One region of the Methylobacterium sp. FW306-05-D genome, then DNA from elsewhere that is predicted to be linked to it. Evidence: predicted binding sites of a transcription regulator. Region 1 holds the regulator's gene; each other region holds the start of a gene.

What was found. Region 1 encodes LexA, which represses DNA repair genes until DNA is damaged. Its sites were predicted from a motif close to TGTTCNNNNTGTGTTCNG; they were not measured.
Region 2: the regulator LexA is predicted to act here: its motif matches at 3,934-3,951, upstream of dinB (DNA polymerase IV).
Region 3: the regulator LexA is predicted to act here: its motif matches at 3,856-3,873, upstream of uvrA (excinuclease ABC subunit UvrA).

What each region holds. Positions count from the first base shown of each region.
Region 1 is NZ_JBYSXL010000005.1:49,033-54,467, reverse strand. Features, by position in the region: gene AC3WLN_RS03655 (DUF937 domain-containing protein) at 1-296, shown strand, start outside; gene lexA (transcriptional repressor LexA) at 550-1,302, shown strand; gene AC3WLN_RS03645 (ComEC/Rec2 family competence protein) at 1,296-3,566, opposite strand; gene gltX (glutamate--tRNA ligase) at 3,741-5,162, shown strand; gene gltA (citrate synthase) at 5,411-5,435, shown strand, end outside.
Region 2 is NZ_JBYSXL010000018.1:54,320-59,754, reverse strand. Features, by position in the region: gene AC3WLN_RS09110 (xanthine dehydrogenase family protein molybdopterin-binding subunit) at 1-1,450, opposite strand, end outside; gene AC3WLN_RS09105 (alpha/beta fold hydrolase) at 1,538-2,461, opposite strand; gene AC3WLN_RS09100 (dimethylmenaquinone methyltransferase) at 2,604-3,758, opposite strand; gene dinB (DNA polymerase IV) at 3,986-5,074, shown strand; gene pqqA (pyrroloquinoline quinone precursor peptide PqqA) at 5,159-5,248, opposite strand; gene pqqA (pyrroloquinoline quinone precursor peptide PqqA) at 5,328-5,417, opposite strand.
Region 3 is NZ_JBYSXL010000024.1:16,951-22,385, forward strand. Features, by position in the region: gene AC3WLN_RS10710 (transporter family protein) at 1-259, opposite strand, end outside; gene uvrA (excinuclease ABC subunit UvrA) at 759-3,734, opposite strand; gene AC3WLN_RS10720 (hypothetical protein) at 4,147-4,395, opposite strand; gene AC3WLN_RS10725 (methyl-accepting chemotaxis protein) at 4,291-5,435, shown strand, end outside.

The DNA.
Region 1 (5,435 bases):
AGGCTTTCCTGAAGTCCGGCGGCAACGCGACCAGCCCGACACCGCCCGCTCCTCAGGCGCGGTCGCGCCCTGCGCAGCCCCGGCTCACGGCTCCCACGCCCGCCGTGCCGGACAAGGCGGCCTCGGATGCCCCCTTCGACCTGATGCAGCAGATGTTCCAGACGGGCCTCGAGGTACAGCAGGAGAACGCACGCGCCATGCAGCGGCTGTTCGATACCTTCTGGCAGGACCCCCGCGGTCCCACCGATTCCGGAACCGACGCCGCATCGAAGGCGGAACGCAGCGGGAAACGATAGCGGACTTCGCGTTCCGTTCGCCTGGACCGCGCCGACCTCGATTCGATCTCGACGGCGCTCATTCACCCTGAGCGATCCCCTCAAAATGGCGGTCGGCGGCGTCCGCGAAACCCGTCCTCGCCGGAACAATCGTCGGGCTACCCGCGCTTTCGGCAGGAACCCTTGCAGAACACTTACGGAACGTTTAACGTGTTCGTGTTTTGTTTCTGATGCCGCTCGCCGCGATCCCCGGCGCCAACGAAGAGTGTCCCGCATGTTGACGCGTAAGCAGCTGGACCTGCTCCAGTTCATCCAGCTCCGGATGCGCGAGAGCGGCGTTCCCCCCTCCTTCGACGAAATGAAGGACGCTCTCGACCTCAAGTCGAAGTCTGGCATCCATCGGTTGATCACGGCGCTGGAGGAGCGCGGCTTTCTGCGTCGTCTCCCGAACCGGGCAAGGGCCATCGAAGTCATCCGGATGCCGGAGAGCCTCGGTGGGAGCGCCGGTGCCCCGCGTGTCGCTCCTACACCCGAGGTCCGCCGCTTCACGCCGAGCGTGGTCGAGGGCGGCAAGGGCAAGGGTCTGCCGGCCGGTGCCGCGGTCTCCCGCCTGCCGACGACGCAGGCCACCGACGAGAGCGGGCGTGCGGTGACCATCCCGGTGATGGGCCGGATCGCGGCCGGTACGCCCATCTCCGCCATTCAGGAGCAGAGCCACTCGGTGACGATGTCACCGGATTTCCTGGCTGGTGGCGAGCACTACGCCCTCGAGGTGCGCGGCGATTCGATGATCGAGGCGGGCATACTGGACGGCGATCTCGTGGTCATCCGCAAGCAGGACACGGCCAATACGGGCGACATCATCGTGGCTCTGATCGACGATGAGGAGGCGACCCTGAAGCGCCTGCGCCGACGCGGCTCCTCCATCGCCCTCGAAGCGGCGAACCCGGCCTATGAGACGCGCGTGCTCGGGCCGGACCGGGTCCAGATCCAGGGGCGTCTGGTCAGCCTCGTTCGTCGTTACTGAAGAATCCCGTCGCTCGGTTCGTCGCCGGGCGGATCGGAGTCCAGAAGCTCGCGCTCGGGCGCCTTTCGATTCGGTGAAGGGTCTGCCTGAGGGGGCGAGAGGTTGTCCTCCTTCCTCGGCGGTGTCGCCCGCCACGGCACGCTGTCGCCGGGACGCTTGACCGTGGTGACGATGGGTCCATCTCGGGCGAGGCGGATCGCCGTCGCACCGTGCGCCGTCAGGAAGTGCCGATCAAGGATCAACGCGGCGCCGCAGCCGGGTGGCGCGGCTTGCCGAGTGATCAGGATCTCGGTGCGTGCGCAATCTTCCGGAAGCGCCCGTTTGTCGTTGACGAGGGCAAGGCTGCGTCCATCCGGCGTGGTCAGGGTGCAGCCGAGGCCATCGCACAGCGCGCCTCGGAAGGCACTGACCTCTTCCGCCCGGCGTCCGTCCCCGTCGGCCTTGAGCCATTGGCCGAGTACGAAGGGCGGTGGGCGGCCGAAGATCGCGAGTTGCCCGTTGCGCTCGCGGATGGCTCCGCCTGCCCCTTCGCGATCGATGTAGATATCGTTTCGCTCCGGAAAGGTAGCGAGGACGACGCCGATTGCTGCCGGGCAGAGACCGAGCCAGCGCAGTGACGAGGCCGGCAGGGTCAGGATGATCAGCGCCGAGGCCATGAGCGCGAGGGGACCGGCGCCGAAGGCTGGCACCACCAGAACCGCGTTCCCGAATCCCGCGATCCAGGTCGAGATGGTCAGCATACCACGGACCGCGAGGCCCATCGCCCACCAGACCGGCTGATCCAGCGCGAACGGATAGGCGAGAATGCCGAGGACCGCCGACGGCATCACGGCCAGGGAGACGAGCGGCAGGGTGAGCGCGTTGCCCACGAGTCCGAAGGGCTGCACCGTCTGGAAGTGATAGGTCGCGAAGGGGGCTGTGGCGATCTGGGCCACGAGCGTCGTTGCCAGGGTCCCGAGGATCGCCGTCGTGACGAGGGCGAACAGGCGCGGCAGCCAGCCTGCGCCATCGCGACCGAGGGCGCTCCCCGCGATCAATGGCGCGCAAGCGATCAGGCCGGCGACCGCTCCGAACGACATCTGGAAGCTTGGTCCGAGAAGGCCCTCCGGTTCGCGGGCTAGTGCGATCAGGGCGGCGATCGCCAGATTGCGCATGCTGAGGGCCGGCCGGTCGACCAGGATCGCGCCGAGCATGACTAGGGTCATGATCAGCGACCGTTCGGCGGCGATGTCCCATCCGGAAAACACGCAATAGGCCGTCACGCCCACCATGGCGACGGCGGACGCGATCTTCTTAATCGGCCAATGCAGCGCTGCGAACGGCACCACGGCGAGCAGCGCCCGCACGAGCCAGAACACCACCCCGGCCGCCAAGACCATGTGCAGGCCCGAGATCGAGACCACGTGGTAGATGCCCGCGGCCCGCAGGATGTCGTTGGTCTCCCCGTTGATGAGTCCCCGCTTGCCGGTCACCAACGCCGCCGCGACCGCCCCGGCCTGTCCGCCATTGGCGTCGGTGATCTGGCGTGTCAGGGCATTCCGTGCCGCATCGACGGCGGCGGCGAGACGGATCTGCCGATCGGTCGTCTCGGCCACCGGACGCACCTCGACCTTCCCGACGAGGGAGCCGACAGCGCCGATCTCGCGGAAGAAGGCGTCGCGCGCGAAGTCGTAGCCACCCGGCCGGGCCGCTTCCGGGGGTGGGAGCAGGCGCGCCGTCGCGGCGATACGATCGCCCGGCTTCAGGGTGTTCGCCTTGCGATAGGAGACGCGCACCCGGGCCGGGCGGAGTTCGGCCCCTAGGGTGCCGAAGCTCTCCACCCGAATGATCAGGCGCGCACCCTCTTCACGCTCGTCCAGGCCTTCAATGGTGCCGACAAGGGGGGCGATCGTCGTGCGGGCCAGGATCGGACCGGTCACGCGCTGCACCCGTGCCGTCGCCGCAGCGAACCCGAGGAACGCCGCAATGGCCGCGAGGACCAGGGCGAGTCCGACGGGGCGATCCCCCAGGAACGGAGTCGTCGCGGCCAGCAACGCCGCGGCGACGAGCGGCGCGACCAGCGACGGAGTGCCCTGTGTCCCGAGGAAGAAGACGAGGATGCCGCAGCCGAACGCCACCGCGAGCCAGGCGAAGAGCCGGCGCTGCTCGATCTCGCGCGTCCAGCCCGCGCGGAGCCAGGCGAGGACGACCTCGGCGCCCGGCCGACGCGCGGCGAAGCGGCGGGTGAGACGCCCCATCGCTGCCGTCGCGCGTGCCTGCACCATCGCGTCTTCCTTCGGCTGCTGCCCGCAAGCCCGCGCCCCGCAGCCGCCGATCCGCCCTGCGATCTTTGGAACATGACGATTTCTTAACGCTTGCTTCCGCGCATGCTACACGCGCGGTTCCGGGCCGGTCGATCCGCCTCCCGCCCGTTTCACGAGCAAATCAAGTCCAGATTGATGTCGTCAGCCGTCGTCACGCGTTTCGCGCCCTCGCCCACGGGCTACCTCCATATCGGCGGGGCCCGCACGGCCCTGTTCAATTGGCTCTATGCCCGCCATTTCGGCGGCCGCATGCTGCTGCGCATCGAGGACACCGACCGTGAACGCTCGACGCAAGGCGCGATCGACGCGATCCTCGACGGCATGCGCTGGCTCGGCCTCGATTGGGACGGTGACGTCATCTACCAGTACGCCCGGGCCGCCCGTCACCGGGAGGCCGCCGAGGGCCTGCTGGCCTCCGGCAACGCGTATCGCTGCTACGCGACGCCCGAGGAATTGACGGCCATGCGTGAGGCCGCCCGGGCCGAGGGGCGGCCACTGCGCTATGACGGCCGCTGGCGCGACCGTGACCCGTCCGAGGCGCCGGCAGGCGTCAAACCGGTGATTCGCCTGCGCGCGCCCACCGACGGTGAGACGGTGGTCGAGGACGGCGTGCAGGGGCGCGTCGTCTGGCAGAACAAGGATCTCGACGACCTCGTGCTGCTGCGCTCGGACGGCAACCCGACCTACATGCTCGCGGTGGTGGTCGACGACCACGACATGGGCGTGACCCAGGTCATCCGCGGCGACGACCACCTGACCAATGCCGCGCGTCAGCGCCAGATCTACGATGCCCTCGGCTGGGAGGCGCCTGCCATGGCGCATATCCCGCTGATTCATGGTGCCGACGGGGCCAAGCTCTCGAAGCGCCACGGTGCGCTCGGCGTCGACGCCTATCGCGACCTCGGCTACCTGCCGAGCGCGCTGCGCAACTACTTGGTGCGTCTCGGCTGGAGCCATGGCGACCAGGAGGTGTTCTCCACCGAAGAGATGATCGCCGCCTTCGACCTGAAGGCGATCGGCCGCTCGCCGGCGCGGTTCGATTTCGCCAAGCTCGAGAACCTCAACGGCCTCTACATCCGTGGCGCGACCGACGCGGACCTTGTGGCGGCGATCGACGACGTGCTGCCGGCTCTCGGCCCGGCGCGCGGCATCACCGTGCCCATGAGCCCCGCTCTCCGCGAAACCCTCACCGCCGCGATGCCCGGTTTGAAGGAGCGCGCCAAGACCCTCGTCGAACTCCTGGACAGCGCCTACTACCTCACCGCCGCACGGCCCCTCGTGCTTGACGACAAGGCGAAGGGTCTGCTTGGCGACGAGGCCCGCGGCCGCCTCGGCGCTCTCCTGCCCGCCCTCGCGTCGCTGCCGGCGTGGACGGCCTCGGCCACCGAGGGCGCGGTCCGTCAGTTCGCGGAGGCCAACGGACTGAAGCTCGGCCAGATCGCGCAGCCTCTGCGGGCGGCGCTCACCGGGCGCGCAACCTCGCCGCCTGTCTTCGACGTGATGGCCGTTCTCGGCCGCGAGGAATGTCTCGGTCGCCTGCGCGATCGGATCGCCTGACGCCGCAGCGCACAAAAGTGCAGATTCTCTCGGTCGATGCGCGCGGAGGAATGACAAATCGGCCCGGATTTCGCTTCGACAACGAGGTGAGACGGGCCGTCGGTTGATGACGGTCCGCCGATCCGCTACCCCCATGCTCGTGTGAGCAAGTGCAGCATGCGCTGTCTTTGCACCCCGGACCCGGGTGGTCGATTGCATCGCCACGCGGGCCGCCGCCGCCCCGCTGCCACGAAAGGGTCCAGGTCTCCATGAGCGCCTCCAGCACGATCACCG
Region 2 (5,435 bases), on a different contig from region 1:
GGGCCAGCAGCGTCGTGATGCCGTTGCCGATCTCGTGATGGGCGGTGGCGACCGTGGCGCGGCCTTCGGCGTCGAGGCGGACCCGCATGGTGGCGGGGGAGATCTTCACGGGCCGGACCGAGGCCGCGCAGCCGAGGCCGATCCGCCAGGGTCCGTCGCGCATCCGTCCCGGCTCCGGATCGCGCGCCGCCCAGCCGAAGGCCTGCGCGCCGGCATCGAAGCAGGCCATCAGCGGCCGCGAGGAGAACGGCTTGCCCGAGATCGGGTCGGTGGCCGTGTCGTTGCGCCGGCGCAGTTCGATGGGATCGAGTCGGAGGGCGACGGCCATCTCGTCGACGGCGCTCTCCAGGGCGAAGAGGTAGGGCACCTCGGGGGGAGCCCGCATCGGCCCCGGAGTGTTCCGGTCGACCCGCGCGGCCCGCTCGTCGGTGCGCACGGCCGGGCAGGCATAGAGGCTCGCGGTGACGTCGGTCCCCTCCATGGCGAAGGGGTCGAAGCGCGAGGTGACGACCTCGGCCTCGTGCACGAGGGCGGTAAAGCGCCCGTCCCGGGTCGCCCCCAGGCGGATGTCGTGCCGGGTCTCCGGGCGATGATTGGCGATGGTGAAGCCGTCCCGGCGGCTGGCGACCAGGGAGACCGGCCGGCCGAGGATGCGGGCGGCCAGCGCGACCGGCGCCGTGTATTGCGACAGGGCGAATTTCGAGCCGAAATGGCCGCCGATCAGGCCCGACACCACCCGGATGTCCCCCGGGTCGAGACCGAGCTGCGCGGCGAGGCCGTGCCGGACGGCGCCGATGTAGCGCGAGGGCTCGTAAACGGTGAGGCGCGGTCCGTCCCAGGCGCAGGTCGTGCCGAACAGCTCGATCGGGTTGTGGTGCTGGATCGGCGTCGCGTAGCGGGCGGCGACCGTCACGTCGGCCCGGTCGAGGGCGCCGTCGGCGTCGCCGGTGCGGGGGTCGTGGTGCTTCGGCTTCAGGTCGGCGAGCCGCAGCGTCTCGGCCAGGGGGGCGTCGAACCCGTCGGCGAAGTCTTCGGCCGCGTAGCGCACGATGGTCCGGGCGGCGGCCTCCCGGGCGGCCTCGACGGTCTCCGCCACCACCAGGGCGACGATCTGGCCGGCATAGGCGACGGCGTCCGATCCCAGCGGCAGGTGCCCGCTATTGGCAAAGCCCCCCGCCATGAGATGCTTCACCGGCCGGATCGCGCCGGCGAAATCCCGGTGGGTGAAGATGCGCAGGCAGCCCGGGACAGCCGCGGCCGCCGCGAGGTCGAAGCCGATGATCCGCCCGCGCGGAATCGTGCTGGCCACCAGGGCCCCGTGGACGAGCCCCGGCAGGGGCCGGTCCGAGGCATAGGCCGCCCGGCCGGTGACCTTGTCACCGCCCTCGACGCGGGGATGCGGATGGCCGAGCCAGGCCGCCTGATCGCGCGCGTCGGTCGGTCTCGCCATCGGCCTCTCCTCGCCTCACGGCAGGAGTAACCGCGGGATCGGCCCGCCCGATCCGGGCGCGCGACCCCGAGTCGCTCACGGCGGCTCTCAGGCGAGGAAGGGCAGCAGGCGGTCGAGCACGATCTCCGGCGCCTCCTCCTGCAGCAGGTGCCCGCAGGGGAGGGCGTGCCCCTCCACCCGTTCCGCCTTCTCGCGCCAGGTCGCGGCGACGTCGTAGAGTTCGCCGACCGTGCCGCGCGCGCCCCACAGGGCGAGGAGCGGCGCGGCGACGCGGCGCCCGGCCGCGTCGTCGGCGGCATCGTGTTCGAGATCGATGCCGGCCGCGGCGCGGTAATCTTCGCAGATCGCGTGGATGCTGCCGGGGGCGCGGTAGCAGCGCAGGTATTCCCGGATCAGCGCCTCGCTCGGAATCCCGGGCGTCCGGCTCTGGCCGGCGAGGTGGTGGCGCAGATACGCCTCCGGGTCGGCGCCGATCATCCGCTCGGGCAGGGGTGCCGGCTGGATCAGGAAGAACCACCAGAAGTACCGGGTCGCGAAGGCACGGTCGGTGCGGGCGTACATCGTCTGCGTCGGTGCGATGTCGAGGACGGCGAGGCGGTCCACCGCGGCGGCGTGGTCGAGGGCCATGCGGTGCGCGACGCGCCCGCCGCGATCATGCCCGACCACGGCGAAGCGCTCGTAGCCGCAGGCGCGCATCAGCGCCACGGCGTCGGCCGCCATGGCCCGCTTGGCGTAGGGCGCGTGATCGGCCGTGGAGTCCGGGCGATCCGAGTCGCCGTAGCCGCGCAGGTCGGGGGCGACCACCGGATGGCCGGCCGCCCGGAGCCGCGGCGCCACCGCGTGCCAGGTGGCGTGGGTCTGCGGATGGCCGTGCAGCAGCAGCACCGGCAGGCGCTGCCCGCCGGGGGACAGGGCGGTCCGGAGGCGGAGGTCGGGCAGCGCCACGTCGGCCAGGTCGAAGCCGGACAGGAACGGGCAATGCCCGCGGCTGAGGATGTCGATCGGCGGCATGAGGTCCCGATACCCGTGCGGCGAGGTCGGCCGCGGGCCGAGAACCGCCCGGACGGCCCGGCGACACTGACGCGACTCCGCGCCGGGGGCAATCCGGGACCTTTCCGCCGACGCACCGTCGGCGGCGGCGGGGCCGCTCGTCTCAGCCCTTCCAGTTCTTCAGGGCCGCGAAGGGGCTTAGCGCCGGATCGGCCGCCGGCGGGTTGAGCACCGGCTCGACCTGGGCGATGGCGTCCGCCAGGGAGAAGGCCGAGCCGCTGGTCAGCTTGCCGCCGGCCGCGTCCTTGTGGCCGCCGCCGCGGAAGCGCCGCGCCCCGTCCAGCGCGGTCTCGTTGTTGGAGCGGAAGGACATCGTCCCGGCCCGCTGCACGTTGAGGACGCGCTTGGCCCGCCCGCTCTCCATGATCAGGTCCGAGACCCGCTGGAAGGTGCCGGAATCGAGGCCGAAGGACATCAGCGTACCGTCCGACAGGGGGTGGAACAGGTCCGAGCGGGCGAGCACCCGGGCGATGCGCATGCGGGTGGTGAGGCTGCGGTCGTCGCCCTCGTCGTCGGCGAGGTAGGCGTCGAGGATGGCCTTGCGCAGGGCCGGGACCTGGCCCTCGATCACGGCCGGGGAGGCGCCGTCGCCGAGGAGGCGGGCCACCCCGAGCAGGAGGTCGCCGACGAAGCGGTCGTGCCAGGGATGGCCGATCGGCACGAGGTTGGAGACGTTGTCCCAGAACATCTCGTCGAGGCTCAGGCCGCTGCGGAATTCCGGCCGGTCCTTGCGCCAGAGGTCGACCGCGTCCACCGCCGTCACCAGGGCGCCGAGGATCGGGTCCTCGCCGGCCGCGCGGGTCGCGTAGAGCGTCCGGTGCTCGTAGGCCATGCGCGTGGCGCAGCGGGCCTCGTCGATGAGCACGACGACGTTCGGGTCCTCGAGGTCGAAGCGCAGGAGGCCCGGCACGTCCGGATCGGCCTGGGGCGCCAGGCCCTGGTCGCGCAGCTGGTCCACCGAGGAGGCGTGGTGGTCGAGCACCACGAGGCGGTGGCGCGCCTCCGGCTCGCGGCGGCGGTTGAGGGCGGCGAAGTTGCGGATGAAGGTCACCGCGACCGCCTCGAGACCGAGATCGGTCATCAGGATCATCTCGGGCGCCGCGGTCTTTCCGAGGCGCTTCAGCTCGGTCTCGACCACCGGCCCGACATCGGAGTAGCGCGGGACGTGCACGATCCGGGCGATGTCGGCGAACTGGCCGGCCACCGTGGAGGCGCCGTAGCCGTCGAGATCGTGATGGGTGATCTGGGTGATCTTCAAGGGCCTGTCCTCGGGCGGGTCGCGCAGCGCGGGCGTCGCGTGTCGTCTGTCGCAGCGTCTCGGCGCCCTTATGCGGCACGCCCGCCTCCGCGGCGAGCCCCGGCGCGCCCGGCGTCGGTTCGGCGGTGGATCGCGGGGAAGCCGGGCTTGATTCCCGCGGCCGGACCGGGAATCTGCGAACAGACCACGAACACGGGCCGACAAACCGATCGGGAGGGGCGTCCGCGATGGACCCGGACGACGCGGGCGCGATCCGCAAGATCATCCACATCGACATGGACGCCTTCTACGCCTCCGTGGAGCAGCGCGACGATCCCGCCCTGCGCGGCCGGCCGGTGGCGGTGGGCGGCTCGCGCGAGCGCGGTGTGGTCGCGGCGGCGAGCTACGAGGCGCGGGCCTTCGGCGTGCGCTCGGCCATGCCCTCGGTGACGGCGCGCCGGCTCTGCCCCGACCTCGTCTTCGTCAAGCCGCGCTTCGAGGTCTACCGGGCGATCTCGGAGCAGATCCGGGCGGTCTTCGCCGAGCACACCGACCTGATCGAGCCCGTCGCCCTCGACGAGGCCTATCTCGACGTGACGGAGAACCGCCAGGGGCTGCCGACCGCCACCGCGGTGGCCCGCGCGATCCGGGCCTCGATCCGCGCGCAGACCGGGCTCGTGGCCTCGGCGGGCGTGTCCTACAACAAGTTCCTGGCCAAGGTGGCGTCCGACTTCCGCAAGCCCGACGCCCTGTTCGTCATCACCCCCGCCATGGGGCCGGCCTTCGTCGAGGACCTGCCGATCGGACGCTTCCACGGCATCGGCCCGGTCACCGAGGCGCGGATGAAGGCGCTCGGAATCCTCACCGGACGCGACCTGAGGGCCCTCAGCCTCGAGGGGCTGACGGCGCGCTTTGGCGCCTCGGCGCCGTATTACTACGGGGTGTCGCGGGGCATCGATGCCCGTCCGGTCCGGGTCAACCGGATCCGGAAATCCATCGGGGCCGAGAACACCTTCTCGGAGGACTCGGCGGACTACGCGGTGCTCGCGGGGCGGCTGGCGCCGATCCTCGACAAGGTCTGGAATGCGGCCGCCGCCAGGGAGGTCCGGGCCCGCACGGTGACGCTGAAGGTCAAGTTCGCGGATTTCGAGCAGATCACCCGGGCCCGCTCGCTGCCCGGCTTCGTGCCGGACCGCGCCGCCCTGGAGGAGACCGTGCTCGCCCTCCTGCGCGACCTGTTCCCCCTGCGGCGCAGCGTGCGCCTCCTCGGGGTCTCGCTCTCGGCCCTGGAGCACGGCCCCGCCCCGGAGCCGCGCCAGCTCGGCCTCGGATTGTGACCCGAACAAACGAAAGGGGCGCCGCCCTCTCGGACAGCGCCCCCTCGGATCAGCGGGTCCCGCAGGCGGGACCCGCGATCGCCCTTAGTTGAAGGGATCGATCTCGGCGGACTCGTAGCTGGTGACTTCCATGCCGACGCAGATTTCCTGGACGATGGGGGCAGACCACTTCATGACGTCTCTCCTGGTTGGTTGTGTGGGGTGAAAGCCGAACCCGGTCGGGTTCGATCCGTCTGCGAACTAAGGTCGGACCTTAGTTGAAGGGATCGATCTCGGCGGACTCGTAGCTGGTGACTTCCATGCCGACGCAGATTTCCTGGACGACGGGGGCGGACCACTTCATGGGAAACTCCTTCGTGTT
Region 3 (5,435 bases), on a different contig from region 1:
GCTCGATGCGGCCGCCGAGCGGAACCAGCGGGGTCGACCAGACCAGCACCGGGATGTTCACACCGACGTCGAGAGCCGACGGGTTGTCGCGCATCTGATAGACGAAGGTGTTCAGCGCATAGATGCCCTCGGGCAGCGGGGCGCCGGTGGCCAAGCCGACCTGCTCACCCGGAACCGTGGTGGACTGCGCGTAGGACGCGGTGGCGGTCATGCTGGCCGTGAGCGCGAGCGCTCCGGCGACGAGCCAGTTCTTCGACATTTTTACTCTTCCTTCCCAAGGATTTCAGGCGTCCGCCACGCAGCCGTTCGAACCATTCTGCCGATGCGCCGCTTGTTCGCGGCTTGTTTGCAGTCGGTTCGGCGGCCCCCCTTGCGGCCCGTTCTCAAGTCTCAACGTCGAGAACTATTCTACAGGACGCCGCGGAAGGACAGCGGAATGCTTGGAAACGGGGCAGTTCGAACCCGACCGTTGCGCAAAAGCCGCATTTTCGGTGCAGTGCGGCGGAAGAATTTGTTAACCTTTTGAGCAGGTTGGTCGGGCTCTCCACCGGCACTCCGGCACCCAGAACTGCAAAATACCGCTGAACTCTCAAGCCGTTATGGTTACGGTTCGTCCTCAGGACGATCCGGCAAACCGACCCTGGCCATTGCGCAGGCCGGGCCGCTGGAAATGGCGCTTCTGGAGGGTTGATGCGCCGCCGAACGCCCGCCGATCGCTCCGCACCGACGAATCGGCGCCGGTTTTGGCGAGCGGACGCCTATTCGGCGGCGGCCCGGCCCTTCACCGCCGCCGCGGCGGGCCGCCGAGCCAGGACGTCGCGCAGGAATCGCCCGGTGTGACTCGCCCGCGACTTGGCGATCTGTTCGGGCGTTCCCTCGGCGACGACCACGCCGCCGCCGTCGCCGCCTTCGGGGCCCATGTCGATGACCCAGTCGGCGGTCTTGATGACTTCGAGGTTGTGCTCGATCACGACCACGGTGTTGCCCTGATCCACGAGTTCGTGAAGCACCTCCATCAGCTTGGCCACGTCGTGGAAGTGCAGGCCCGTCGTCGGCTCGTCGAGGATGTAGAGCGTGCGACCGGTGGCGCGCTTCGACAGTTCCTTGGAGAGCTTCACCCGCTGGGCCTCACCGCCGGACAGGGTGGTCGCCTGCTGCCCGACCTTGACGTAGCCGAGGCCCACCCGGGCCAGGGTCTCCATCTTCTCACGGATCGTCGGCACCGCCTTGAACAGGTCGGCGGCCTCCTCGACGGTCATGTCGAGGACGTCGGCGATGGAATGGTCGCGATACTTCACCTCGAGGGTCTCGCGGTCGTAGCGGCGACCCTTGCAGACGTCGCAGGTGACGTAGACGTCCGGCAGGAAGTGCATCTCGATCTTGATGACGCCGTCGCCCGAACAGGCCTCGCAGCGCCCGCCCTTCACGTTGAAGGAGAACCGCCCAGCCTGGTAGCCGCGCGCCTTGGCCTCCGGCAGCCCGGCGAACCAGTCGCGGATCGGCGTGAAGGCGCCCGTATAGGTGGCGGGGTTGGAGCGCGGCGTGCGGCCGATCGGCGACTGGTCGATGTCGATGACCTTGTCGAGATGCTCAAGCCCATCGAGGCGCTCGAAGGGGGCAGGGTGCTCCAGGGCCCCGTTCAGGGATTTGGCCACCGCCTTGTAGAGCGTATCGATGATCAGGGTGGACTTGCCGCCGCCGGACACGCCCGAGATGCAGGTGAAGGTGCCGAGCGGAATCTCGACGGAGACGTTCTTGAGGTTGTTGCCGCGGGCACCGATCAGGCTCAGCTTGCCCTTGCGCCCCTTGCGGCGTGCCGTCGGGACGCGGACGCTCATCTCGCCGGTGAGGTACTTGGCGGTGAGCGAGGCCGGATTCTTCAGGACCTCCTCCGGCGTCCCCTGCGCGATGATCTGCCCGCCATGGATGCCGGCACCGGGACCGACATCGACGACGTAGTCGGCCTGCAGGATCGCGTCCTCGTCGTGCTCGACGACGATCACGGAGTTGCCGAGGTCGCGCAGGCGCTTCAGCGTGCCGAGCAGGCGCTCGTTGTCGCGCTGATGCAGCCCGATGGACGGCTCGTCGAGGACGTAGAGCACGCCGGTGAGGCCGGAGCCGATCTGCGAGGCGAGGCGGATGCGCTGGCTCTCACCGCCCGAGAGCGAGCCGGAGCCCCGCGCCAGCGTCAGGTATTCGAGCCCGACATCGATCAGGAAGGTGAGTCGGTCACGGATCTCCTTGAGGATCCGGTAGGCGATCTCGTTCTGCTTCTCCGTGAGCCTGCCCGGCAGGTCCGAGAACCAGGCATGGGCGTCCCGCACCGGGAGGGCGGTAATCTCGCCCACATCCTGCATGGCGACCTTGACCGAAAGGGCCTCGAGCTTCAGGCGCTTGCCGCCGCAGGTGGCGCAGGGCGTCTCGCTCATGAAGCGCGCGATCTCCTCGCGCGAGGTGTCGCTCTCGGTCTCCTTGTAGCGCCGCTCCAGGTTCGGGACGACGCCCTCGAAGGGCTTGTTGACCTCGTAGGCCCGCATCCCGTCGTCGTAGGCGAAGCGTACCGACTCAGAGCCGGTGCCGTACAGGACCACGTCGCGCGCCTTGGCCGGCAGATCCTTCCAGGCGACAGTGGTCTTGAAGCCATAATGCCGGGCCAGCGCATCGAGGGTCTGGCCGTAATAGGGCGAGGTCGACTTGGCCCAGGGGCCAACCGCGCCGCGCTTCAGGCTGAGCTTGGCGTCCGAGATCACGAGTTCGGGGTCGATCCGCATCTCGTGCCCGATGCCGCCGCAGGTCGGGCAGGCGCCGAAGGGGTTGTTGAACGAGAACAGCCGGGGCTCGATCTCCGCGATGGTGAAGCCGGAGACGGGGCAGGCGAAGCGGGACGAGAAGGTGATGGCCTCACGCGGCGCCTCGCCCTCCGGCGTATCGGCGAACTCGATCAGCGCGATGCCGTCGGCGAGTTCGAGGGCGGTCTCGAAGGAATCGGCCAGCCGGGCGGCGATGTCGGCCCGGACCACGATTCGATCCACCACCACGTCGATGTCGTGCTTCAGCTTCTTGTCGAGCTTCGGGACGTCGTCGATGGCATAGTATTCGCCGTCGATACGCAGGCGCTGGAAGCCCTTCTTCTGGAACTCGGCGATCTCCTTGCGGTACTCGCCCTTGCGGCCGCGGATGACCGGGGCCAGGAGGTAGAGGCGGCTCTTCTCCGGAAGGGCGAGGACCCGGTCCACCATCTGGCTGACCGTCTGGCTCTCGATGGGCAAGCCGGTGGCGGGCGAGTAGGGGATGCCGACCCGCGCCCAGAGCAGGCGCATGTAGTCGTAGATCTCCGTGACGGTGCCGACCGTCGAGCGCGGGTTCTTGGAGGTGGTCTTCTGCTCGATGGAGATCGCCGGCGAGAGCCCGTCGATCTGATCGACATCGGGCTTCGACATCATCTCCAGGAACTGGCGCGCATAGGCCGAGAGCGACTCGACATAGCGGCGCTGACCCTCCGCGTAGATCGTGTCGAAGGCGAGCGACGACTTGCCGGAGCCGGACAACCCGGTGAAGACCACGAGGCGATCGCGCGGGATCGTCAGGTCGATGTTCTTGAGATTGTGCTCCCGGGCACCGCGGACCGAGATCACCCGCTGGTCGCGCGCGCCCTCGAACAGGGCCTCGATCTTCGCTTCGACCCGCTCGGCCTCGGCTTGCGATTTCTTGGCGGCGGCTTTGGCTTTGGCCATGAGGTCTCTTCGGGAACGTCTGCGGCGCGGAACTCGGCAGGACTCGACCGGAGCCCTCGCGGCATGTCGGGCGCAACATCGCGTCGGGCAAGGCGCGCGCCATGCATATCGGCCCCTCAGCTAGAACAAAAAGCGTACGCGGACAATATCGCGGGACTTTCGAGCAGCGGAACCGACCCGCCTATTCGGGACGAGAGCCGATCCCCTGCGGACTTCGCACCGGCCGTGGCGGCTCCGATCGACCATGGCGACCGGAGCCGGCCATCAGGCCCGCCTGCTCCGGACGCCGGGCGGAGACCTAGGCCTCTCCCCCAGAACGCGAATCGGCGCAAACGACACCTCGCTTGAGCCAAGTCTTCGCTTCGGTTCTGCCTAAAAAATGTGACGGGTGATGAAATTTTAGAGCAAAAGATCATCGTGCAACACAACTTTTACCGGCCTTCTGGACAGTGGCGCAGAATTTCTCATCAGGTTTCACTCCATGTTCGTCGGTTTGTTCGCTTCGCTTCGCGTCCGCATTCTTCTGGTTGCCCTCGCGCCATGCCTCGCCTTCGCGATGGTCGTCGGACTTGCCGTCACGGAGCGGTTGAATGCTCGCACCCGGATGGTGCACGTGCAGGATCTGGTGGGCATGGCAGGCCGCATCAGCGCCGTCGTCCACGAAGCGCAGCGCGAGCGCGGGGCCTCAAGCCTCTATCTCGGTGCCAAGGGAACCCAGTTCCGCTCCGAACTCGACGCCCAGCGCCTGCGCACCGATGCCGCCCGCAAGGCCCTAGACGAGAGCAGCGCCGGCCTGGACTTCGTCGCCTACGGCGCCGGCGTCGCCCGCCGCAAAGATGTCCTGACGGAGCAGCTCGCCGGAATCGGCCCGCATCGCATCGCGGTGGATAGCCTCGGCCTGACGCCGGCCCAGAACATGGCGCTCTATTCGGGCATCATCGCCAATGCCCTCGACCTCGTGCGAGAGGTCTCTCAGGTGGCTGCCAGCGCCGACCTCGCCGGCCGCATCGCCTCCTACTCGTCCTTCCTCGCCCTGAAGGAGCTGGCGGGCCAGGAGCGGGCCGCCGCCTCGGCGATCTTCGGGGCCGGCCGGATCGATCTCGCGGGCCACGAACGCCTCGCGGGTCTCAGTGCCGGCCAAGCCACCTACGAATCACTGTTCCGCCTCGGCGCCGAGCCTGCGCAGGCCGCCCTGCTCGACGCCGGCAAGGCCGCGCCGGCGGCCCGGGAGGTCGATCGCCTGCGCCGCCTGGTTCTCGACACGCCCCCCGGCACCGCGCTCGCCTTCACCGACGCGCCGGCCTGGTTCGCCCTCGCGACCCAGCGCATCGACCAGTTGAAATCCATCGAGGACCGGCTCACCGCCGATCTCGGCGCGGCCGCCGGTTCCGCCCGGGCCGAGGCCGAACGGAGCGTGATGGTCTGGATGGCCGTCGGTTTGGCGACCCTGCTCCTCTCCTGCGGGTTGGCCTTCGCCTTCGGCACGGCCATCGCCCGTCCGCTCACCCGGATCGCCGCGGCGCTCACCGCCATCGGCCGCGGCGAGGACGCCGGCACGATCCCGCAGAACGGCGCCCGCGAGGTTCGCGCCATCGCGGCAGCGGCCGTGGATTTCCAGGCCAGCGTGACCGAGCGCCGGCGCATCGCCGCCGAGGCCGATCACCTCGACGCGCATGCCGCGGCCGCCCGGCGCGCCGAGAT